DNA from 4 places in the Nonomuraea sp. NPDC004580 genome. Region 3 is predicted to be linked to each of the others. Evidence: riboswitches for the same ligand, from Rfam matches in the RefSeq annotation. Region 3 holds a riboswitch; each other region holds the start of a gene.

Region 1 (5,677 bases), on a different contig from region 3:
TCTTCTGGGTCGACTCGCGGCTGACGGGCATCGATGGGGTGCTCGACGAGTACGAGGGGCGGCCCGCCGACACGCCTGGCACCAACTGGCTGCTCGTCGGCTCCGACAGCCGCAAGGGCCTGACCGCCGCCCAGCGCAAGAAGCTCGCCACCGGGCGGGCCGCGGGGCAGCGTACGGACTCGATGATGCTGCTGCACATCCCCGAGGGGAGCGACGCGCCCACGCTGGTCAGCCTGCCGCGCGACTCCGCGATCACCATCCCGGGCAGGGGGCGCGACAAGCTCAACTCCGCCTACGCCTTCGGCGGGCCCAAGCTGCTCGCCCGCACGGTCGAGAACGCCACCGGCGTGCACATCGACCACTACATGGAGATCGGCTTCGCCGGGTTCGTGGACATCGTGGACGCCGTCGGCGGGGTCGAGATCAACGTACGGGCCGCCGTCAACGACCCCAAGGCCGGGCTCAAGCTGAAGAAGGGCACCCAGGTGCTCACCGGCTCGCAGGCGCTCGGCTACGTACGCACCCGCAAGGGCGGCGCGCTGCCCGACTTCGAGCGGACCAAGCGGCAGCGGCAGTTCCTCAGCGCGGTCGTGAAGAAGGCCGCGAGCCCCGGGGTGCTGCTCAACCCGTTCACCGCGATTCCGCTGGCCGCCAGCGCGACCGACGCGGTCGAGGTCGACTCGGGCACCGGGGCGTTCACCATGCTGTCGCTGGGGCTCGCCATGGGCGACAGCCCGGTGACGACGGTGGTGCCGTTCGGCGGCACCGAGCGCGTGGCCAGCGGTGACGCGGTCAAGTGGGACAGGACGAAGGCGCTCGCGCTGTTCAACGCGCTGAAGGAGGACAAGCCGGTGCCCAAGGACGTTGTTGACGCCGGCTGACCCCGCGCCAGGCGGCTGACCCCGCGCCAGGTGGCGGCCACCGCGCTGATCGTGGCGGTGATGTTCCTTTCGTGATCGTCACGGTCAGCGCCCTGATGGCTTCGGTTTGGTGCGGCCGTACTCTGGGGGCATGCCCGAACTTCCCGAAGTCGAGTCGCTCACCCATTTCCTGCGTGAGCGGGCCGTGGGCCGCGCGATCGCGGGGATCGACGTGGTGGCCATCCAGGCGCTCAAGACGTTCGACCCGCCCGTCACCTCGCTCGGCGGGCTGACCGTCACCGGCGTGAGCAGGCACGGCAAGTTCCTCGACCTCGACTGCGACGGGCTGCACCTGATCATCCACCTGGCCCGCGCCGGGTGGCTGCGCTGGCGCGACGACCTGTCGGGGGCCAAGCCGGTGCGGCCGGGGAAGGGGCCGCTTGCCGTACGCGTGCGGCTGGCGCCCGACGACGAGGGCCTGGCGCCCGGGTTCGAGCTGACGGAGGCGGGGACGCAGAAGCGCCTCGCCGTCTATGTCACGAAAAGTCCGGACGAGGTGCCCGGCATCGCCGCCCTCGGCCCCGACCCCATGGCCGAGTCGTTCACCGTCGAGGCGCTCAAGCGCATCGTCGGCGGCAAGCGCACCCAGATCAAGGGCCTGCTGCGCGACCAGAAGGTGATCGCCGGCATCGGCAACGCCTACTCCGACGAGGTGCTGCACGCCGCCAAGATGTCGCCGTTCAAAGTCGCCGCGACGCTGACCGACGCGCAGATCGCCGACCTGCACGAGGCCATCGTGACCACGCTGCGCGACGCGGTCGAGCGGGCGCACGGGCTCGCGGCCAAGGACCTCAAGGCGGAGAAGAAGTCGGGGCTGCGGGTGCACAACCGTGCGGGGCAGCCGTGCGACGTGTGCGGCGACACGATCAGGGAGGTCTCGTTCGCCGACTCCTCGCTGCAGTACTGCCCGACCTGCCAGACCGGCGGCAAGCCGCTGGCCGACCGGCGCCTGTCCCGCCTGCTCAAGTAGGACATGCGCCCTTGGGCGTGTCCGGTGCACGGCCTCGGGCACGCCATGATGGAGTCATGACCGTTCCTGAGATCGAGGCCAGTGCCGTGCCCGCAGACGCTTACCTGCTCGACGTCCGCGAGCAGGACGAATGGCTGGCGGGCCACGCGCCGCAGGCCGTCCACATCCCCATGACGCAGATCCAGGGCCGGGTGGAGGAGGTCCCCGGCGACCGCACGGTCTACGTCGTGTGCCGGGTGGGCGGCCGGTCGCTGCAGGTCGCGGCGTGGCTCAACCAGCTCGGACGCGAGGCGGTCAACGTCGGCGGCGGCATGCAGTCGTGGGAGGCCGCGCGGAAGCCGATGGTCAGCGAGACGGGCCAGGAGCCTTTTGTGGCGTAAGTCGCCCACTATGGTGATTTGACTCTCTCTAAGGCAAAATAAGGGCGCAAACTATAGATCGTCGCGGGAGCTCGGGGTCGCCGGGCTGAGAGGGCAGCTATGCATCCGCTGCCGACCGCCTGAACCTGTCCGGGTAATGCCGGCGTAGGGAGTGTGCGATGTCGCACGGCGTCGAAGAAGTTCCGCTGACCCTCGAAGGCGAGGCGCCCAAGACCCTTGGCGTGCTCGATCAGGGCGCGCTCTGGGCCAACCTCGGGGTCAGCCTCCTCGGCTTCTCCGGGGCGCTGCTGCTGCTCGACCCGCTGGGCAACGCGCCGCTCACCCTGGCGGCGGCGCTGGTCGCCACCGTGGTGGGCAGCCTGATCGGCACCGCCATGGTGGGCCTGTCGGCCATTCCAGGCACCCGCACCGGCAAGCCGGCCATGGTGCTGCTGCGCGGGCTGTTCGGGGCCAGGATCTCCTACGTCCCGACGGTGCTGAACATCATCCAGATGATCGGCTGGGGCGCCTTCGAGCTGTGGGTGATCGCCAAGGGGGCCGGCGCCATCTTCCCGTCGGTGCCGTACCAGGTGTGGGTGCTCGTCGCGGGCGTGCTGACGACGGCCCTGACCGTCTGGCCGCTCGGCTCGATCCGGCTGCTGCGCCGCTACGTCACCGTCGGCGTCATCGTGGCGATGATCTGGTTCGCGGTGTTCTTCCTGCGCGATGCCCCCTCGCCCGAGGGCGGGAGCTGGACGGCCTTCCCCGCCGCCGTCGACTACGTGATCGCGCTGTCGGTGTCGTGGGTGCCGATGGCGGCCGACTTCGCCCGCCACTCGCGCTCGGGACGCGCCGCGTTCACCGGCGTGGTCGGCGGCTACACACTGGCCCAGGTGGCCTGCCTGGGGCTCGGCGTCTACGCGGTGGCCCTGGCGGGCGCGGACGGCGTGCTGGCCGACGCGACGTCGGTGTTCACGCCGTTCGTGGCGGTGCCGCTGGGCGCGCTGTTCTTCGGCATCCTGGTGCTGCGCGAGACCGACCAGTCCTTCGCCAACGTCTACTCCACCACGATGTCGCTGCAGAACCTCATGCCGCGGGTGGACCGCCGGATCCTCTCGACCGCCATCGGCGTGGTGACGGTCGTGATCGCCCTTTTCGCGGACGTCAACTCCTACGGCGTGTTCCTCGGCGTGATCGGCGCCGTGTTCGTGCCGATGTTCGGGGTGCTCGCGGTCGACTACTTCGTGCTGCGCCGCGGCGAGGGCTGGAACACCGCCGAGGACGCCCCGTCGCGCTGGCCGATGCTGGTGCCCTGGGCGCTGGGCTTCGCCGCGTACTGGCTGACCACCTCGACGCCGACCTTCCCGCAGTGGGACGCGCTCTGGACGGGCGTGCGCGAGGCGCTCGGGTTCGTGCGTCAGCCGTGGATGAACGGCGCGCTCGGCGGCGCCTTGGTGGCGGCGCTGGTCACGCTGCTCATCGGGCTCATCCAGCGGTCGCGCGCTGCTCGACGTTGAGCAGGTGCTGCTTGGCGGCGGCGCCGCCGGCGTAGTCGCCGAGCCCGCCGTCCTCGCGCAGCACCCGGTGGCAGGGCACGATCACGCAGACGGGGTTGGAGGCCAACGCGTTGCCGATCGCGCGCAGCGCGCGCGGCCTGCCGATGCTCTGGCCGATCTCCTCCAGCGTCGTGGTGGTGCCGTAGGGGACCGCCATGGTCTTCTGCAGCACCGTACGGGCGAACGGCGTCGCCAGCGTCAGGTCGACCGGCGTGGCGAACGTCCGCAGCCGCCCCGAGAAGTAGGCGTCGAGCTCTCTGCGCACCGGGTCGAGCCGCCGCGCGTCGGGCCCGATGAACCGCCCCACGTTCCGCGTGATCAGCTCGAACACGTCATTTTCCGCCTCGAAGCTGCACGCCGCGATGCCTTTGCCGGTCACCGCCAGCACCATCCTGCCCACCGCGCCGTCGTAGGTGCCGAACGCGATGTCGGGTGGTGTCTCACCCCGATAGGTGCTGGAGGTCACCCGCAGCAGGGCATCGAGATCGTTGCTCGACATACCCCTCACCCTCCCACCTGCCGGGAATCACCGTGACCGCAGCGTATCGGACGGATCGCCCGACGCACCCACCGCGCCACGTGCACTATGGAGTAGTGGGGGACGAATGGGCCGGTAGTGACGATGAGATCGCTCGTGCGGCGCTCGCCAGCTCGCCCAATGCCATCGTGGCGCTCGATCGCGACCAGAGCGTGCTGGTGTGGAACGCCGCCGCCGAGCGCATGTTCGGCTGGAGCGCCGACGAGCTGCTCGGCCGCCGGGCGCCGATCGTGCCGGACGAGCTGGGCGCCGAGCACAACGCGGTGCTGGAGCGCGTACGTACGGGAGAGCCCGTGTCGCTGCGCACCAAGCGCCTCCACGCCGACGGCCGGGTGCTCGACCTGCGGGTGGACATCAGCGCCCTGCGCCTCGGCAGCGCCGTCGCCGGTTACGTGTGCGCCTACCACCCGGCCAGGGCCGACGAGATGGCCGAGCACCGCATGGCGCGCCGCGCCCGGCTGGTCGCCCGCCTCACCGACGTCGTGGGGGACATCAACTCCGACCTTGAGCTGTCGGCCGTGCTCGACCGCATCTCGGCCAGCCTGACCGAGCTGACCGGGGCGGACGCGGGCGGGTTCGTGCTCATCGAGGGCGAGCGGCTGCGGCTGGTCAGCACGTACGAGCTGCCGGAGGCGATCAGGGGCACCACCACCGACCTGCGGACGAGCCTGGTGGACAAGCTTTTACGCACCGGCAAGACCGTGATGCTGGAGTCCCACGGGCTCGACGACCTGGTGTGGGCCAAGCTCAAGGGCCTGCACACGATCGCGCTGGGACTCGCCGCGGTGGGCGGGCGGCCGTACGGCGCTCTCTATGCCTTGTTCGCCCGCCGCAACCCGGGGCACCTGGAGCTGGAGCTGCTTGAGCTGCTGGCCGGGCATGCCGGCATCGCGGTCGGCAACGCGGTCGCCTACCAGGAGGCGGTGCGGCAGCGGGCCCATGAGCGGGCCGTGTTCGACGCCAGCGCCGACGGCATCGCCGTGCTCGACCAGGACGGCCTCGTGGTGCGCTGGAACCCGGCCGCCGCCGAGCTGACCGCGCTGCCCGCTGAGTCCGTGATCGGCGGCCCGCCGCCGTTCCCGCTGCCCAAGGCGGGCGAGAAGGGCACCTTCCAGCTCGACAACGGGCGCTGGCTCGACGTGGTGAGCGCGCAGATCGAGGAGACCGGCGAGGTGGTCGTCGACTTCCGCGACGTGACCGCCGCCAAGGAGCTGGAGGAGGCCAAGGACCTGTTCCTCGCCACGACCAGCCACGAGCTGCGCACGCCGATCACCATCGTGCGGGGCTTCGCCAGCACGCTCGACTCGCGCTGGGACGACATGAGCGACCCCGCG
Region 2 (5,677 bases), on a different contig from region 3:
GGCCAGGCGCTGGCCACGCTCGACGCGGCGCCGGTCACCCCTGAGGCGCGCGAGGCGCTGACCGAGCTGGCGATCGCGGCGACGTCCCGCAAAACCTGACCCCGCCAAGCCCGCGGGTAAGGAGGCGCCCGCGCGGGGAAGCGCGGGCGCCTCGCAGGCTCAGCGGGCCGGCCCCGCGGCCAGCCGCTTGGCGAACTCGGCGGCGGCCGCACCCGGGTCGCCGGCGTCGGTGATCGCGCGGACGACCACCACGCGGCTCACGCCGTACGCCATCACCTCGTCCAGGTTGCCCAGGTCGATGCCGCCGATGCCGAACCACGGCCGCGAGGTGCCGAGCGCCGCCGCGTGCCGCAGCAGTGGCGGCCCCGGCGCCGGGCGGCCCGGCTTGGTCGGCGTCGGCCAGATCGGGCCGCAGCAGAAGTAGTCGACGCCCTCCTCCACGGCCGCGGCGGACGCCTCGGCCGCGGAGTGGGTGGACCGTCCGATGACGACGTCGTCGCCGAGTATCTCTCGCGCGACAGTCACGGGAAGGTCGTCCTGCCCCAGGTGGAGCACGTCGGGCCGGGAGGCGTAGGCGATGTCCGCCCGGTCGTTGACAGCGAGCAGTTTTCCGTGCCGGTCACAGGCGTCGCGGAAGACTTCGAGGAGCGCGAGTTCTTCGCGTGCCTCCAGGCCCTTCTCCCGCAGCTGGATGATGTCCACACCGCCGGCCAGCACCGCGTCGAGGAACTCCGCCAGATCGCCGCGGTCGCGGCGGCCGTCTGTGCAGAGATAGAGGCGGGCCTCAGAAAGCGAGGGCTTGGGCACGCCGCTTGACCTCTGTGTGACGGCCCGCCCTGATCGCCTCGATGGGCGAGCCTGGCAGTGACTCGTCGGGGGTGAAGAGCCAGCGCAGCGCCTCGACGTCGTCGTAGCCGGCGTCCTGGAGCACGGTGAGCGTGCCTGGCAGGCCCTTCATCACGTCCTTTCCGTCGAGGAACACCGCGGGCACCTGTGGCCCGCCGCTGCCGCGGCGCACGCCGAGCAGCTTGTGGTCCTTCAGGAGTTGCTTGGCCCGCCCGATCGGGAGATCGAGGCGTGAGGCCACTTCGGGGAGGGTGAGCCACTCGTCGACGAGCTGGTCGGTCTCCCGGTCGATCTGTGCAACAGAAAGCGTCACGAAACCACAACTACCACATGCCGTCCTTGCTCAAACAACACAATCTCGTAGGGGCACTTGTGGATCTACCAGGCGTTCCGTGTCCAGCCGGTGACCCGCCTCGATGATGCGCCGGCCCTGGACGAGATCGCGCGGCCGGTCCACGGCCAGCACCGCGGCAAGCGTATCGTCCGCCGTGAGCCAGACGGCCGACCACTTGCCCTCGGGCTCGCCCCGGTGCACGATCCGCTCGCCCGACGCGTGGTGGCCGGCGTATTGGAGCATGTGGCCGAACTGCTCCGACCAGAAGTACGGCACCGGGTCGTAGACCGCCTCCTCCCCCATCAGCGTCGCGGCGGCGACCTCGGGGGCGTTGATCGCGGTGTCCCAGTGCTCGACCCTGAGGCGGGCGCCCCAGCGGCGCGACCACCAGGCGGCGCAGTCGCCCACGGCGACCACCCCGGGCAGCGAGGTGCGCAGGTGCTCGTCGGTGACGACGCCGTTGTGCAGGTCGATGTCGGCGTCGGCCAGCCACTCGACGGCCGGGCGCACGCCGATGCCGGTGACGACGACGTGGGATTCGACGAACTCGCCGCCCACCAGCCGGACTCCGCCCTCGTCGACCGACTCGACCATGGTGCCGAGGCGCAGGTCGATGCCGTCGTACCAGGGGATCGTGCGAGCGCCGAGCTCGGTGCCCACCGCGCTGGCGAGCGGGGCCCGCGCGGCCTCGATGACCGTCACCGTGCAGCCGGCGCGGCGGGCGGCCGTCGCCACCTCGGCGCCGATCCAGCCCGCGCCGATGACCGTGACCCGCGCCCCTGGGACGAGCATCACGCGCAGCTCATGGGCGTCGTCGAGGGTGCGCAGGACGTGCTGAGGGCCGTCGCCCGGCAGCCTGATCGGGTCGGCGCCGGTCGCGATGACCAGGCCGTCGTAGTCGAGCTCGCCCTCGGTGGTCTCCACGACGCCCGCGCGCAGCGACTTCGCCGCGACCCCTGGACGGAAGTCGGCCTGGAGCCGCTCGAGGTCGGTGTCGATGAAGCTGGTGTCGGCATCGCCCTTGAGCACCGCCTTCGACAGCGGCGGGCGGTCGTAGGGGCGATGGCGCTCCTGGCCCAGCAGCGTCAGGCGACCGGCATAGCCGCGCCCGCGCAGGGCCTCCACCGTGCGCACTCCCGACAGGCCCGCTCCCACCACCACGACATGCTCCACGGTCATGACCATAACGGGGGCGGTGCGTGGACCCGGCACCGAGGCCGTAGGCTGTGGACGGAAAGACGCGCGGGAGTCCGGCCGTGACCGGGCTGAGAGGAAGGCTGCAGCGGGCCTTCGACCGCAAGACACCTGATCCGGATCATGCCGGCGAAGGGAGCGGATCATGGATGTGATCGTGGGCGGCGGGGTCGTCGGGCTGTCCGTGGCCTGGCGGCTGGCGCGCGAGGGGCGGCCGGTCACCGTCGTCGACCCGGCACCCGCCTCCGGGGCCTCCCACGCGGCCGCCGGGATGCTGGCGCCGGTCAGCGAGGTCACCTACACCGAGGCGCCGCTGCTGCGGCTGGGCGTCGCGGCCCTGCGCCGCTGGCCCGCCTTCGCCGCCGCCCTGGCCGAGGACGCCGCCCTTCCACCCGCTGGACCCGAAGGGGTGAGCGGGCTGGATCTGCGGGCCGAGGGGACGCTCGACGTGGCGTTCGGAGCCGATGACATGGCGGCGCTCGATGAGCTGGCCGCGTTCATGGAGAAGCTGGATCTGCCGGTCGAGCGGCTGACCGGGCGCGAGTGCCGGCGGCTTGAGCCGATGCTGGCCCCGTCGGTGCGCGGCGGGCTGCTGGCGCCGGGCGACGCGTGGGTGAACCCGCGCCGGGTGACGGCGGCGCTGCTGGCCGCCCTGGAGCGGCGCGGCGTCCCCATCGTGCGGGCCCGCGTGAGCGAGCTGGTCCGCACGGACGGCGCCGTCACCGGCGTCCGCCTCGCCGAGCCGCCCGCCGAGCCGCCCGCCGAGCCGCCCGCCGGGCCCGCTGAAGGCCGTGGTTCCGCACCCCTCGCCGCCACGGACGGACGAGCCGGAGACGAGGTGCTGGCGGCCGAGCGGGTGGTGCTGGCGGCCGGGGCGTGGAGCGGTGAGCTGGCGGAGGTGCCGGTGCGGCCGGTCAAGGGCCAGATCATGCGCCTGCGCTCGCCGCAGCCGCTGCTCACCCGCTGCGTACGCGGCACCGTCCACGGCTCGCCGGTCTACCTCGTCCCCCGGGGCGACGGCGAGCTGGTGGTCGGCGCCACCCAGGAGGAGCTGGGCTACGACACGAGGGTGACCGCGGGCGGCCTGTACGAGCTGCTGCGCGACGCCAGGGAGCTGGTGCCCGGCGTCACCGAGCTGGAGGTCGCCGACGTGGTGGCGGGGCTGCGTCCCGGCACGCCCGACAACCTGCCGGTGATCGGTCCCGGCAGGACGCCGGGGCTGACGTACGCGACGGGACACCACCGGGGCGGGGTGCTGATGGCCCCGCTGACGGCGGCCATCCTGATGGGCGAGGAGAGCGAGCTGGCGGCCCTGTGCTCGCCGGGGAGATTTCGGGAAATTTCATGATTATTACCATCAACGGGTCCGCGCACGAGCTGGCCGACGGCACCACCGTGGCGCAGGCCGTACGTACGCTGACGACGGCCACCACCGGAGTGGCCGTGGCCGTGAACGACGAGGTGGTCACCCGCGGCGCCTGGGAGACGACGGCGCTCAGCGACCGTGACCGCGTGGAGGTGCTGACGGCGGTGCAAGGTGGATGAGCTGATCATCGCCGGCGAGAAGTTCTCCTCCCGGCTCATCATGGGCACCGGCGGCGCCCCTTCGCTGGAGGTGCTGGACCAGGCGCTGGCGGCGTCCGGCACCGAGCTGACCACGGTGGCGATGCGGCGGCTCGACCCCGCGGCCCGTGGTTCGGTGCTCGACGTGCTGCGTGGGCGCGGCATCAAGGTGCTGCCCAACACGGCGGGCTGCTTCACCGCGGGCGACGCCGTGCTGACGGCCCGGCTGGCCAGGGAGGCCCTGGGCACGAACTGGGTCAAGCTCGAAGTGATCGCCGACGAGCGCACGCTGCTGCCCGACCCGATCGAGACGTTCGACGCGGCGGAGCGGCTGGTGGCCGACGGGTTCGTGGTGCTGCCGTACATCGGCGACGACCCCGCGCTGGCCCGGCGGCTGGAGCAGGCCGGATGCGCGGCCGTGATGCCGCTCGGCGCGCCGATCGGCTCGGGGCTCGGCATCCGCAACCCGCACAACATCGAGCTCATCGTGGAGGCCGCGTCCGTCCCGGTGATCCTCGACGCGGGCATCGGTACGGCGAGCGACGCCGCGCTGGCGATGGAGCTGGGCTGTGACGCCGTGCTGCTGGCCACGGCCGTGACGCGGGCGCAGCGGCCCGACCTGATGGCGGCGGCCATGAAGGGCGCGGTGGTGGCCGGGCGGCAGGCGGCCCAGGCGGGCCGCATTCCGCGCCGCCGCTACGCCGAGGCCTCCTCACCGATGACCCCCTGAGCCGCCCGCCGGGCCTCCTGAACGGACGCCGGCGAGGCCTCTGCCGGGAAGCGGGCGTCGCAGCCGTGACCCGAACCGGGCGGCGGAGGCCCGGCCCCTGGTCCCGGCCGGCGGGAGCGGCATCGTGACACCGTGCGCCCCGGCGACACGCCGGGGTCACTGCCGCATCGCCGTCACACACGGGACGAGAACGTCTCCGCATCGGTTTCGGGCGCTAGGGCCATGCCGGTGGCAAAACGCCCGTAAACTCAGCGGGGTGGACACGACGACTGCGGACCCCCTGGTCGGGCGGCTCCTCGATGGGCGTTACCGCATCGAGGGCCGGATCGCCCGGGGCGGTATGGCGACCGTCTACCTCGCGCTGGACGTCCGGCTCGACCGGACCGTCGCGCTGAAGGTCATGCACCGCTCGCTCGCCGAGGACCCGGCGTTCGTCAGAAGGTTCATCGGCGAGGCGAAGTCGGTCGCCAGCCTGTCACACCCCAACGTGGTGCACGTCTTCGACCAGGGCACCGACCACGACGTCGTCTACCTGTCGATGGAATACGTCCCTGGCCGCACCCTGCGCGACATCCTGCGCGAGCGCGGCCGGCTGCCGGCCCGTGAGGCGCTGGAGATCCTCATCCCGGTGCTGGCCGCCCTGGGCGCGGCCCACCAGGCCGGCATGGTGCACCGCGACGTCAAGCCCGAGAACGTCCTGATGACCGACGACGGCCGGGTCAAGGTCGTCGACTTCGGCCTGGCCAGGGCGATCGAGGCGACCAACCAGACCCGCACCGGCGTGCTGATCGGCACGATCGGCTACATGGCGCCCGAGCAGGTGATGACCGGCGCCGCCGACGTGCGCAGCGACGTCTACGCCGCCGGCATCATGCTGTTCGAGCTGGTGACCGGTCAGCAGCCCTACGACGGCGAGACCCCGATGTCGGTGGCCTACCGCCACGTCCACGACACCGTGCCCGCGCCGTCCTCGGTCTATCCCGACGTGCCGCCGCTGATCGACACGCTGG
Region 3 (5,677 bases):
GGCGCTCACCCTGCCCGACGTCGCGGGGGAACCGGCGGACGGCGGCGGCCGTTGGTCCTTCCATACGGTGCCCGCAGGCGAAAGGTCATGAGGACGTGCGCAGTTCGGTGTTCGGCAATCTCGGCTCCCAGCAGCTGCCTCCGGGGTTCGCCCTGGAGAACGGCAAGATGCTGCGCGTCCAGCTCCCCGACGACGTGCTGGCCAAGCAGGGGTCGATGGTCGCCTTCCAGGGGGAGATGGACTTCGACTACGAGGGCGGCGGGCTCGGGAAGCTGTTCAAGAAGGCCGTCACGGGCGAGGGCGCCGCGCTGATGCGCGTGCGCGGCCAGGGCCTGCTCTACCTGGCCGACAACGCCGACGACATCCACCTGTTCTACCTGGAGAACGAGGGCATCACGGTCAACGGCCGCAACCTGCTGGCCTTCCAGCCGCAGCTGTCCTGGGACATCAAGCGGGTCCAGGGCGCGGGCATGGCGGCCGGCGGGCTGTTCAACACGACGATCACCGGCACGGGGTGGGTGGCGGTGACCACCCACGGCACGCCGGTGCTGCTCGACGCGGCGCGCATGCCGACGTTCGCGGACGGGCAGTCGGCCGTGTGCTGGAGCACCTCCCTGCAGGTCGGGGTCAACCGGACGATGAAGGTGGGCGCGCTGATCGGCCGGGGGAGCGGTGAGGCGATGCAGCTCGCGTTCAGGGGTCAGGGGTTCGTGCTGGTGCAGGCCAGCGAGGGGGCCCCGGTGATCAAGGCCCAGTCCTAGATCGTGCAGGTGGGCGTCGGGGCGGTGCCGGCCCCGGTGGACGAGCCGAGGAAGCCGAACGTGGTAGACGCACCCGGCGCCAGCGAGCCGTTCCATGCCGCGTTCCGCACGGTCACCGACGAGCCGTTCGCGCTCAGCGTGCCGCCCCAGAGCTGGGTGACGCGCTGACCGTCGGCGTACGTCCAGCTCACCGTCCAGCCGCTCATCGGCGCGGTGCCGGTGTTGGTGACGGTCACCTCGCCCTGGAAGCCGCCCTGCCACTGCCCCGTCGTCTTGTACGCGGCCGCGCAGTCACCGGCCGGTACGGTGGGCGTGACGGTGGGGGTCGGGGTGCCCGCGAGTGCCTCGACCAGGGCCGGGTACCACGTGTCGGACATCTTCTGGTCACCGGCGGCGTTCGGGTGCACCCCGTCGTAGGTGTCGGTGGCGGTGCTGAAGCCCGTCCACTGGTCGACCACGGTGATCGGCGACTGGTCGGTGGAGGTCGCGGCGGCCCAGGCGGGGATGGCGTTGTTGAGGGCCACGGTGCGCCGGCCGCAGTCGGGGCAGGGGGCCGGGTTCATCGGGATGATCTCAGCGACCAGGATCCGCATGTTCGGGTTGCTCGCCCGCATCTGGTTCACCAGCGTGGTGAACGCGCCGAGGATCGTCGCAGGCGCGATGTTGCTCCACACGTCGTTGGTGCCCAGATGCATGAGCACGACGTCGGGCCGGGTGGCCGAGAGCCAGCCGGGCAGCATGTTCTGGTTCGCGATGTTGGTGGCGAGATAGCCGCCGTGGCCCTCGTTGTCGCCGTCGTGCGCCACCCCGCAGCCCTGCGGCGGCAGCGTGCCGACGAAGTCGATGTTCGTGTGGCCGGTGCTCTGCAGCCGGTTCCACAACAGGGCCCGCCAGCAGCCGGGGGAGCCGGTGATCGAGTCGCCGAGCGGCATGATGCGTACGGCCGCGGCCTCGGCCGGCGTCGTCGCGAACAGCACGGCCGCGATCACGGTCACCATTCCCGCCAGCACGGCGCCGATTGCGCGCATCGTCCGATCTCCCGTCGTCAGTCTGCGCAGATCGTAAGGAGCGGCAAGCGGAACGGGGAAGCTGAAGATCAGGCCCGCGGGCGTGACCTGCGGGGACGCATGTAACTTTCAGGCGGCGGCGCGCACCACCGCCAGCGGGCAGGGCGCGTGGTGCAGCATGGCGTGGCTGATGGATCCGATGAGCATGCCGGCGAGCTGCCCGTGCCCGCGCGAGCCCACCACCAGCAGCTCGGCCCCTGCCGCCGCCTCCTTCAGTACGTCCACGGGATGCCCGTGCACGATCTCGGCGACCGCCTCGACGCGGGGATGCCGGGCGCGGTACGGCGACAGCGCCTCGTGCAGCGCCCGCAGGTGGCCCTGCTCGCCCGCGGGGTCGGCCGGGCCGAAGCCGCCCGGCTGGGGCCAGGCCCACGCCTGGACCACCCGCAGCCGCGCCCCGCGCAGCTCGGCCTCGGCGAAGGCGAACTCCAGGGCCCGCTCGGCGCACGCGGACAGGTCGGTGCCCGCCACCACCTCGCCGGGCGTGGCGGGGCGGTCGCGGACGAGGACGACGTTCGTCTCGGCGTGCGCGACGACCCCGTACGCGACCGAGCCGACCAGCAGCCCGCGCACGCCGCCGATGCCGCTGCTGCCGACGACCAGCAGCTCGGCTGCGGCGGCGGCCTTGACCAGGGCCGCGCGGGGATCGCCGGGGAGCAGGACGGTCTCCATGCGCACCTGGGGCCGCTCGCGCAGCGCACGGTCCTTGGCGGAGGTGAGCACGGTCCGCGCACCCTCACGCATCCACCGCGCCACCTCGGCGTAATGGACGGGCTGGTCCTCCTCGCACACCCACCTGGGCACGACGTGCGCGACGGTCAGCGGCACCTGGCGCAGCACGGCCTCGGTGGCGGCCCAGCCGGCCGCCTCCAGGCCGGCACGGGAGCCGTCCACACCTACAATGATCAACTCGGCTCCTCAGGACGCGGTGTAGCACTCCACCTCGGCGCGGCGGAACGACAGTCCCTTGGCCTCGGAGTCGCGGACGCACGCGCGCTCCGCCTTGCTGAGCTTGAGCGTGCCGCAGACGGTCACGCCGGAGTAGGTACGGCAGTCGAGCGACGGATCGGTACGGCCGACGCGATAGAGCTCTCTGACGTTCGCGCGGCACTTGGCCTTACCGGTATCGGAGTAGCGGCACTGGGCCAGCAGGGTGTCGAACTGCTCCTGGCTGACCTCGTGCTGTTGCATGCCGTCCCCGGCGGCGGCGGTGGCGCCGGATGCGGCCATCACGACGAGTAGTCCTGCGACAGCGGCGATTCTCATCATGTTTCCCCTGATGGGGTCCGTACCGCTGAGAAGACCGGCCAAACCTCTTCGCCCTGGTTTGGGAGCGCGCCCCGCGTGGGTACGATCACCGCCGTCCAACGCGGGAGCCCGGTGGAGACCGGGCTGAGAGGACGGCTGCCAGCCGCCGACCGCCAGAACCTGCTCCGGGTAATGCCGGCGAAGGGAGTTTGCGCGATGACCGACGCGCGCTTTTCCAAGATCTACAGCGGCGAGCTGCGGGTGCCGATGCGGCGGGTGAACCTGTCGAACGGCACGGCGGTGACGCTGTACGACACCTCGGGCCCGTACACCGACCCCTCCTACGAGCCCGACCTGCGGCGGGGCCTGCCGCGCCGCCGGGCCGAGTGGATCGAGGAGCGGCGGGCCGCCGGGCGCCCGGTCACCCAGGTCGGCTGCGCGCGGCGCGGGCTGGTGACCAAGGAGATGGAGTTCATCGCGGTCCGCGAGGGCGTCACGCCGGAGTTCGTACGGGACGAGGTCGCGGCCGGCCGGGCCATCATCCCCGCGAACGTCAACCACCCCGAGACCGAGCCCATGATCATCGGCCGCAACTTCCTCGTGAAGATCAACGCCAACATCGGCAACTCCGCGGTCACCTCCTCCATCGAGGAGGAGGTGGAGAAGATGACCTGGGCCACCCGCTGGGGCGCCGACACGATCATGGACCTGTCCACCGGCGACGACATCCACGAGACCCGCGAGTGGATCCTGCGCAACTCCCCGGTCCCGGTCGGCACCGTGCCGATCTACCAGGCGCTGGAGAAGGTCAAGGGCCGGCCGGAGGAGCTGTCGTGGGAGGTCTTCCGCGACACCCTGATCGAGCAGTGCGAGCAGGGCGTGGACTACGTGACCGTGCACGCGGGCGTGCGGCTCGCGCACGTGCCGCTCACCGTCCGCCGCAAGACCGGCATCGTCTCGCGCGGCGGCTCGATCATGGCCGCCTGGTGCCTGGCGCACCACCGCGAGAGCTTCCTGTACGAGAACTTCGCCGAGATGTGCGAGATCCTGGCCCGCTACGACGTGTCGTTCTCGCTCGGCGACGGCCTGCGGCCCGGCTCGATCGCCGACGCCAACGACGAGGCCCAGTTCGCCGAGCTGCGCACGCTGGGCGAGCTGACCGTGATCGCGCGCGAGCACGACGTGCAGGTCATGATCGAGGGTCCTGGCCACGTGCCCATGCACAAGATCAAGGAGAACGTCGACCTGCAGCGCGAGCTGTGCGACGACGCTCCCTTCTACACTCTCGGCCCGCTCGTCACCGACGTCGCGCCCGGCTACGACCACATCACCTCGGGCATCGGGGCCGCCATGATCGGCTGGTTCGGCACCGCCATGCTCTGCTACGTCACCCCCAAGGAGCACCTCGGCCTGCCGGACAAGGACGACGTGAAGACCGGCGTGATCACGTACAAGATCGCCGCGCACGCCGCCGACCTGGCCAAGGGGCACCCGAAGGCGCAGGAGTGGGACGACGCGCTGTCCGACGCGCGCTTCGAGTTCCGCTGGGAGGACCAGTTCGACCTCTCGCTCGACCCCGACACGGCCCGCGCCTTCCACGACGAGACACTGCCCGCCGCGCCCGCCAAGACCGCGCACTTCTGCTCGATGTGCGGCCCCAAGTTCTGCTCGATGCGGATCAGCCACGACATCAGGCAGGCCGGTTTCGAGGAGAAGTCCGCCGAGTTCCGGCGCCTCGGCGGCACGATCTACGTGGAGTGACGGGCCGCTAGCCCGGCAGGGTTTCGCCGCCGATCGGGGCCAGCACCTCGCCCGTGTAGTACGAGGACAGCCGGTCGGAGGCGAAGAACACGTACGAGGGGGCGATCTCGTCCGGATGGGCGGGTCGCCCCATCGGCACCTGCTGGCCGAACTTCTCCACCTTCTCCTCCGGCATCGTGGCCGGGATGAGCGGCGTCCACACCGGGCCAGGCGCCACCGCGTTGACCCGGATGCCCCGCTCGACCAGGTTCTGGGCCATGGAGTAGGTGAAGGCGTTGATCGCGCCCTTCGTGGCGGCGTAGTCGATGAGCGACTTGTTGCCGCGCAGCCCGTTGATCGACGAGGTGTTGATGATGGCCGCGCCCTCGCGCAGGTGCGGGAGCGCGGCCTTCATGATGCGGAAGTAGCTGTGGATGTTGACGGCGAAGGTGTGCTCCCACTGCTCGTCGTCCAGCTCCTCGAGGCCGCTCACCGGCTGCTGGTAGGCCACGTTGTTGACCAGCACGTCCAGGCCGCCCAGCTCGGAGACGGCCTGCTCGACGACCGACGCGCAGTGCGCACGGTCGGCCAGGTCGCCCGGCAGCGTCACGCAGCGCCGCCCGGTCTCCTCGACCAGCTTGCGGGTGTGCGCGGCGTCCTCGTGCTCGCTCAGGTACGCGATCGCGACGTCCGCGCCCTCCTTGGCGAACGCCACGGCGACCGCCCGGCCGATGCCCGAGTCGCCGCCCGTGATGAGGGCCTTCTTGCCGGCGAGCAGGTCGCGTCCGACGTAGTCGCGCATCTCGTCGCGCGGCTCAGGGGCCATCTCGCCGGTCTTGCCCGGGTACGGCTGGTTCTGCG
Region 4 (5,677 bases), on a different contig from region 3:
GATGGCCTTGGCCCGCTCGACGGACGCGGCGAACTCCGGGTCGGAGTAGGTGGAGATCCACTTCGCGTACGGGTGCGCGGGGTCGTCGCCGGCCTTGGCGAGCAGCGCGGTGCCGACGTCCTGGTAGATCCAGAAGCACGGCAGCACCGCCGCCGCGATCACGGGGTAGGGCGCCGACAGGGCCGTGGCCTGCAGGAACGACGAGTACGCCAGGCACGTCGGCGAGGTCGCGATGCCCTTGACGGCCGCGCCCAGCTCCTCGATGTAGCCGGAGTGCAGCTCGCGCTCGGCGACCAGCGCGGTGTGCGCGCTCATGGCCCAGAACGCCGCCTCGTCGGAGTCGTCGGCGCGGACGGACGCGGCGGCCAGCGCCTTCGAGAACGCCTCCAGGTAGCGGGCGTCCTGCACCATGTAGAAGGCGAACGTCTCACGGTCGAGCGAGCCGTCGCCGAGTGCCGTGACGAAGGGGTGCTCGTGGATGGCGCGCATCAGCTCGGACGTGCGCTGCCAGATGTCATCGCAGAACATCGCGTCTCTTTCGCGAGAGGGGGGCCGGTTACCAGGCGTTGTGGAAGTGGTGGACGGGGCCGTGGCCGTGGCCGACGCCCAGCGAGTCGGCGGCGCGCAGCGCCTGCGTCAGGTAGTCCTTCGCGGCGCGCACCGCACTGGGCCAGTCGTCGTGACGGGGCCGCAGCGCCGCGATCGCCGAGGACAGCGTGCAGCCCGTGCCATGGGTGTTGTGCGTCGGCACCCGCGGCGCGGCCAGCTCGATCGTGCCCTCGGGGGTGGCCAGCACGTCGACGCAGGTGTCGCCGTCGAGGTGGCCGCCCTTGAGCAGCACCTGCCGGGCGCCGAGCGCGCGCAGCCTGGCCGCCTGCGCGTGCATCTCGGGCAGCCCGCTCACCTGCGGCTCGCCGAGCAGGTCGGCCGCCTCGGGCAGGTTGGGAGTGATGAGGTCGGCGCGCGGCAGCAGCGTGCGGCGCAGCTCGCTCACCGCGTCGGCGGGCAGCAGCCGGTCGCCGCTCTTGGCGACCATGACGGGGTCGAGCACGACATGAGGCGGCCGGTATGTGTCGAGCGCCGCCGCCACCGCCTTGATCAGGTCGGCGTCGCCCAGCATGCCGATCTTCACGGCGTCGGCGGGCACGTCGGTGAGCAGGGTGTCGAGCTGCTGGGCCACGAACGCGGCGGGCACCTCGTGGATGCCGGTCACGCCCGTCGTGGTCTGCGCGACCAGCGCGGTGACGACCGTCATGCCGTACGCGCCGAGCGCCGAGAAGGTCTTGAGGTCGCCCTGGATGCCGGCCCCGCCACTCGGATCGGTGCCCGCGATGGTCAGGACCTTGGGAACGGCGTTCGCTGCCATGACGTCCCTTCGCTAGTGCGAACTAGATCAGGTTCGACGGGTGTAATCTCAGCCCGGCTTTCCGGGCACCCCGCGTCAACGGCTCACTCTAACAGGCCGGGTTGTTGACCACACGTTCGAGTGTGGGCATCGTAGGGCGGGTGGCCGCTGACGAGACGCGCGACGGGGTCTCCCTGACCAACCTCGACCAGCCCCTCTTCGACGGCGCCGACGCCACGAAGCGGGACCTGGTCGACTACCTCGACGCGGTCGCGGGCCGGATGGTGCCCGTGCTGCGCGACCGGCCGCTCTCGGTCATCCGGGTACGCCCCGGGCAGGAGCCGTTCATGCAGAAGAACCTGCCCAAATACGCTCCCGACTGGGTGCGTTCGGTGTCCGTGTGGGCGGATTCCTCCCGGCGGCGGATCACGTACGCGCTGTGCGACGACCGCAGGACGCTGCTCTGGTTCGCCAACCAGCGGGCCGTCGAATACCACCCGGCGCTCTACGCCGGTGAGCACCCCACGCACATGGTGCTCGACCTCGACCCGCCCGAGCACGACTCCTTCGCGCCGGCCGTCCGGGGCGCGCACCTCGTCAGGCAGGCGCTGGCCGACTGCGGGCTGGCCGGGGCCGTCAAGACCAGCGGGGCCAAGGGGGTGCACGTGTTCGTGCCCGTCGTGCCCGGCACCGCGATGGACGACCTGGCCGCCGCCACCCGGGCGCTGGCCGCCCGCGCCGAGCGGCTGGACCCGGCGCTCGCCACCACCGCGTTCATCAGGGAGGACCGCGAGGGCAAGGTGTTCCTCGACTCCACGCGGGCGGGCGGCGCGACGGTGGCGGCCGCCTACAGCCCGCGGATCCGGCCCGGCGTGCCCGTCTCGTTCCCCGTGGCGTGGGACGAGCTCGACGGCGTCCGGCCTGGCGAGTTCACCATCCGCACCGCTGTCGAGCGGCTGGGTGAGGGCGACCCGTGGGCCGAGCACATGCCGGAGCCGCAGTCGCTGCCCGCCGACCTCGTCGAGGAGGGGCACACGATCCCGGTGGCGCGCGCGCAGGCGATGCACGAGGGCAAGCGCCGCGCCCGCGCCCGCCGCGCCGAATAGCCGTCTGCGCCGCCGCGCCAGATAGCCGCCCGGCCCCCGCATCGGATAACCGCCTGCGGCGCCGGACTGCCGCCCGCGGAGCCGGGCCGTCACCCGCGGCCGGTGGCGGGGGCTGTGGGCGGCACGGCTGGCGGCGGATAAGTCCGGATTTATGGGTCTTAACGATGATCGGTTGGCGGGTTACCGTCCGGGGGCGGCGAACGGCCCCGCGGTGCTCGACCGCGTCTCGCCCGACGCGAAGTCGTACGTGCCGGGGGAGGACTTCCACACCTTCCAGCCCTCGCCGCCCGGTGACGTCACCGCGCAGGTGCAGGGCGTGGACCTGACCCTGCCACCGACCCCTGCGCCCAGCTCGACCAGCGGTTGCGAGGAGGCGGACTTCGCCGGGTTCGTGGCGGGGAACATCGCGCTCATCCAGCGCGGCACCAGCCCGTTCGCCCAGAAGGTACGCAACGCGGGCTTCGCGGGCGCGTCCGCGGTCATCGTCTTCAACGAGGGCCAGCCTGGACGTACCGACTCGACCCCGCTCGACCTCGGCGAGTGGCGGGCCGGCGGCATCTTCACCGGCGCGGAGGGAACCAAGACGCCGGAGGAGGCGGCGATGTTCGGCGGCACGGCGGGCGCGCCGTACGACCCGTGCTACCACCAGGCGTGCGACACCCTCGCGAACGTCAACGCGACGGTGTTCGACGTGAACGCCGACGCCATCGCGGACTCGACGGCCCGCTTCGCCTTCGACCTGCGCGGCATCCCGCCACGCACTGCCCCGTAGCCCGCTTCGCCGGGGCGAGGGCGCTCTCGCCCCGGCTGCGGTCAGCGGGTGATGGTGACGTCGTCCACGCCGGCCTCGACCAGGGAGGCGCCTGAGGCGTCGGCGGCGTCGAGGAGGATGCGAACGGTCTGGCCCGTGTAGGCGTTCAGGCTCGCCGTGGCGGTGGTCCAGGCGCCGTTGCGGTTGGTGGCGGCGCCGGGCTGGTTGAGCACGGTCGTCGTGGTGCTGCCGACGACGCGGACGCGCAGGTAGTCGGCGCTGGAGGCGTTCGAGCCGTGCGCCAAGTAGTACGAGAAGGACAGGTTCAGGGGGCCTGCCGAGGGGAGCGTGATCGGCGGTGACTGGATCGAGGTGACGCCGCCGTCGATGTCGTGGTCGCCCGCCGACGGGCCGGCCAGGCGGCCGGTCACCAGGTCGTTCGTGCCGCTGACCGTGGTGCCGAGCTGCTTGGCGCCGCTTGAGGTGGTGTCCTGCGGGTCGCCGCGCTCCCAGAGCCCGGTGCCGGCCGTGTCGGTGCCGTCCGGGTCCGCCGTCCAGCCCGTGGCCGTCTCGAACGTGTCCTGCCAGACCACGACCGGCGGTACGGCAGTGGCGAGGGTCCACACGGCGTGGGCGATGGCGTCGGCGTTCCTGTTCAGCGCGGTGTCGTTGATGTTGGCCGTGGTGTCGCAGGAGCGGTGGTAGCAGACGTCGAACGCCTGCCCCGCGGTGCCGCCCCACAGCGCGGCCTGCGCGCTGGACTTGATGCCCTCGGCCCCGGTGAACGTGCCACCGGCCGGGATGCCCGCCGCGATGAACGGCCCGTAGTCGGAGCGGCCGTCGAAGTCGGTGCCGCGGGTCTGCACGCCGATGGAGGTGAAGTAGTCCTGGAGGGTGCGCTCCAGGGCAGCGGACCCGGCGGGGCCCGGCCCGGCGCCCGTCCCGTCCGAGTTGTCGCCGTCGTACACGAAATATCCGGCGTTGGAGGAGCCGACCATGTCGAAGTTCAGGTACCCCTTGATCCGCGCGCGTTCCGCGGCCGGCAGGTTGTTCACGTAGAACCGCGACCCGCGCAGCCCCAGCTCCTCCGCGCCCCACCAGGCGAAGCGCAGGTGCTTGGCCGGCTGCAGCGCCTGGCGGGAGACTTCGAGCGCGGTCTCCAGGACGGCCGCGCTGCCCGAGCCGTTGTCGTTGATGCCGGGCCCCGCGGTGACGCTGTCGAGGTGCGCGCCCACCATGAGCACGTCGTTCGGGTCGCCGCCCGGCCAGTCGGCGATGACGTTGTAGCCGGTCGCGCCGTTGTAGGTGAACGACTGCAGGGTGGTGGTGTAGCCGGCCGCGTCGAGCTGCGACCTGACGTAGTTGGCCGAGGCGAGGTAGCCGGGCCTGCCGTGCGCCCGGTTGCCGCCGTTGGCGGTGGCGATGGACTGGAGCTGCGACAGGTGGGCCTTGACGTTGGTGAGGGAGATGTCCGGCGGCGCGGCGGCCCGCGCCGGCCCGGCCGGCATCACCGTGATGAGGGACAGTGCTGCGATCGCCGCGATGAGGGGTGATCTCGTTTTCCAGGACGTACGCCTAGATAAGAGCAAGGCGGCGCCTCCATCCGAGGTCGAGGGTGGAAGATCCCGAGATGGTGCTGAATGGACGGTAACGCCGCGAAGGTGGTTCGCCTAGCTGTTTGTACGAGTGGTGATGCCGGGTTTGAGCGCCGCCACCGCCGCCTCGGGGTCCTGGGCGAAGAACCTGATCGAGGTCACCTCGGCGCGGCGGCCCAGCGGGCGGACCACGGTGACCGGCTCGGCCAGCTCGACCGTCACGTTCGTCTGCGAGGAGACCGCCACGGTCAGCCGCCCGCCCTCGACCGTGATCATGCCGCCCTGGTGGTACGCCCGCCCGGTCCGTACGCCCGCCACCAGGTCACGGGGCACCCGCAGATCGAGATAGACGCTGTACCTGACCCGCAGCTCATCGGCGGTGACCACGTGTGGCCTGGTGGCGCAGCCGGCGGCCAGCATGAGGACGTACAGCAGGCCGTACAGGTCGGCGATCAGCACCCCGTACCGCAGCCAGGCGGGCACGCCCAGCGCGGCCAGCAGCAGGTCCACGACCACGGTCTCGACCGCCATCGCGAAGCCCATCAGGCCCAGCATGAACGCCTGCTCCTTGCCGTACGCGAGCGCCGTCTCCCCGTCCGGCACCCCGTGCCGCCGCCGCACGATCCACGCCGCGATGGCGGCCAGGCCCTTGACCTCGAACCCCACGATCCGCAGCACCGCTCTGACCATGTGCTTCCTTTCTCCGGCGGTTTCCCCGCTCATGGGACACGTTGACGTCGCGTCAAGGTCAAGCCCGCCAGACCTGCTCGGCATGGGTTGAACCCGTCGCGAGGTGCCGGCGTACAACCTGTCGGACCTGCGGCACCCGTCGATGACCTGCCGGAACGCGATCACCGGCGGTGCCGCCCACGCTGACCGG

What was found. Region 3 has a riboswitch for thiamine pyrophosphate ahead of thiC (phosphomethylpyrimidine synthase ThiC). Riboswitches for the same ligand answer to the same signal wherever they lie in the genome.
Region 1: linked by a shared signal. The riboswitch ahead of ABZW11_RS13625 (cytosine permease) and the one ahead of thiC (phosphomethylpyrimidine synthase ThiC) in region 3 are both predicted to bind thiamine pyrophosphate.
Region 2: linked by a shared signal. The riboswitch ahead of ABZW11_RS39830 (FAD-dependent oxidoreductase) and the one ahead of thiC (phosphomethylpyrimidine synthase ThiC) in region 3 are both predicted to bind thiamine pyrophosphate.
Region 4: linked by a shared signal. The riboswitch ahead of thiD (bifunctional hydroxymethylpyrimidine kinase/phosphomethylpyrimidine kinase) and the one ahead of thiC (phosphomethylpyrimidine synthase ThiC) in region 3 are both predicted to bind thiamine pyrophosphate.

Annotation. Positions count from the first base shown of each region.
Region 1 is NZ_JBEXLH010000010.1:71,561-77,237, forward strand. It holds gene ABZW11_RS13610 (LCP family protein) at 1-881, shown strand, start outside; gene ABZW11_RS13615 (DNA-formamidopyrimidine glycosylase family protein) at 1,012-1,890, shown strand; gene ABZW11_RS13620 (rhodanese-like domain-containing protein) at 1,947-2,270, shown strand; TPP riboswitch at 2,324-2,439, shown strand; gene ABZW11_RS13625 (cytosine permease) at 2,429-3,766, shown strand; gene ABZW11_RS13630 (methylated-DNA--[protein]-cysteine S-methyltransferase) at 3,735-4,304, opposite strand; gene ABZW11_RS13635 (ATP-binding protein) at 4,400-5,677, shown strand, end outside.
Region 2 is NZ_JBEXLH010000069.1:29,596-35,272, reverse strand. It holds gene ABZW11_RS39850 (polyprenyl synthetase family protein) at 1-99, shown strand, start outside; gene thiE (thiamine phosphate synthase) at 160-807, opposite strand; gene ABZW11_RS39840 (Rv2175c family DNA-binding protein) at 785-1,159, opposite strand; gene ABZW11_RS39835 (FAD-dependent oxidoreductase) at 1,190-2,359, opposite strand; TPP riboswitch at 2,413-2,529, shown strand; gene ABZW11_RS39830 (FAD-dependent oxidoreductase) at 2,520-3,722, shown strand; gene thiS (sulfur carrier protein ThiS) at 3,719-3,919, shown strand; gene ABZW11_RS39820 (thiazole synthase) at 3,960-4,667, shown strand; gene pknB (Stk1 family PASTA domain-containing Ser/Thr kinase) at 4,924-5,677, shown strand, end outside.
Region 3 is NZ_JBEXLH010000001.1:531,597-537,273, forward strand. It holds gene ABZW11_RS02325 (FAD-dependent monooxygenase) at 1-91, shown strand, start outside; gene ABZW11_RS02330 (AIM24 family protein) at 96-761, shown strand; gene ABZW11_RS02335 (cellulose binding domain-containing protein) at 758-1,789, opposite strand; gene ABZW11_RS02340 (universal stress protein) at 1,898-2,737, opposite strand; gene ABZW11_RS02345 (hypothetical protein) at 2,747-3,097, opposite strand; TPP riboswitch at 3,188-3,300, shown strand; gene thiC (phosphomethylpyrimidine synthase ThiC) at 3,293-4,837, shown strand; gene ABZW11_RS02355 (SDR family oxidoreductase) at 4,845-5,677, opposite strand, start outside.
Region 4 is NZ_JBEXLH010000012.1:108,922-114,598, forward strand. It holds gene ABZW11_RS15675 (TenA family protein) at 1-528, opposite strand, end outside; gene thiD (bifunctional hydroxymethylpyrimidine kinase/phosphomethylpyrimidine kinase) at 557-1,366, opposite strand; TPP riboswitch at 1,354-1,449, opposite strand; gene ABZW11_RS15685 (ATP-dependent DNA ligase) at 1,507-2,451, shown strand; gene ABZW11_RS15690 (PA domain-containing protein) at 2,624-3,223, shown strand; gene ABZW11_RS15695 (M28 family peptidase) at 3,265-4,710, opposite strand; gene ABZW11_RS15700 (hypothetical protein) at 4,873-5,487, opposite strand.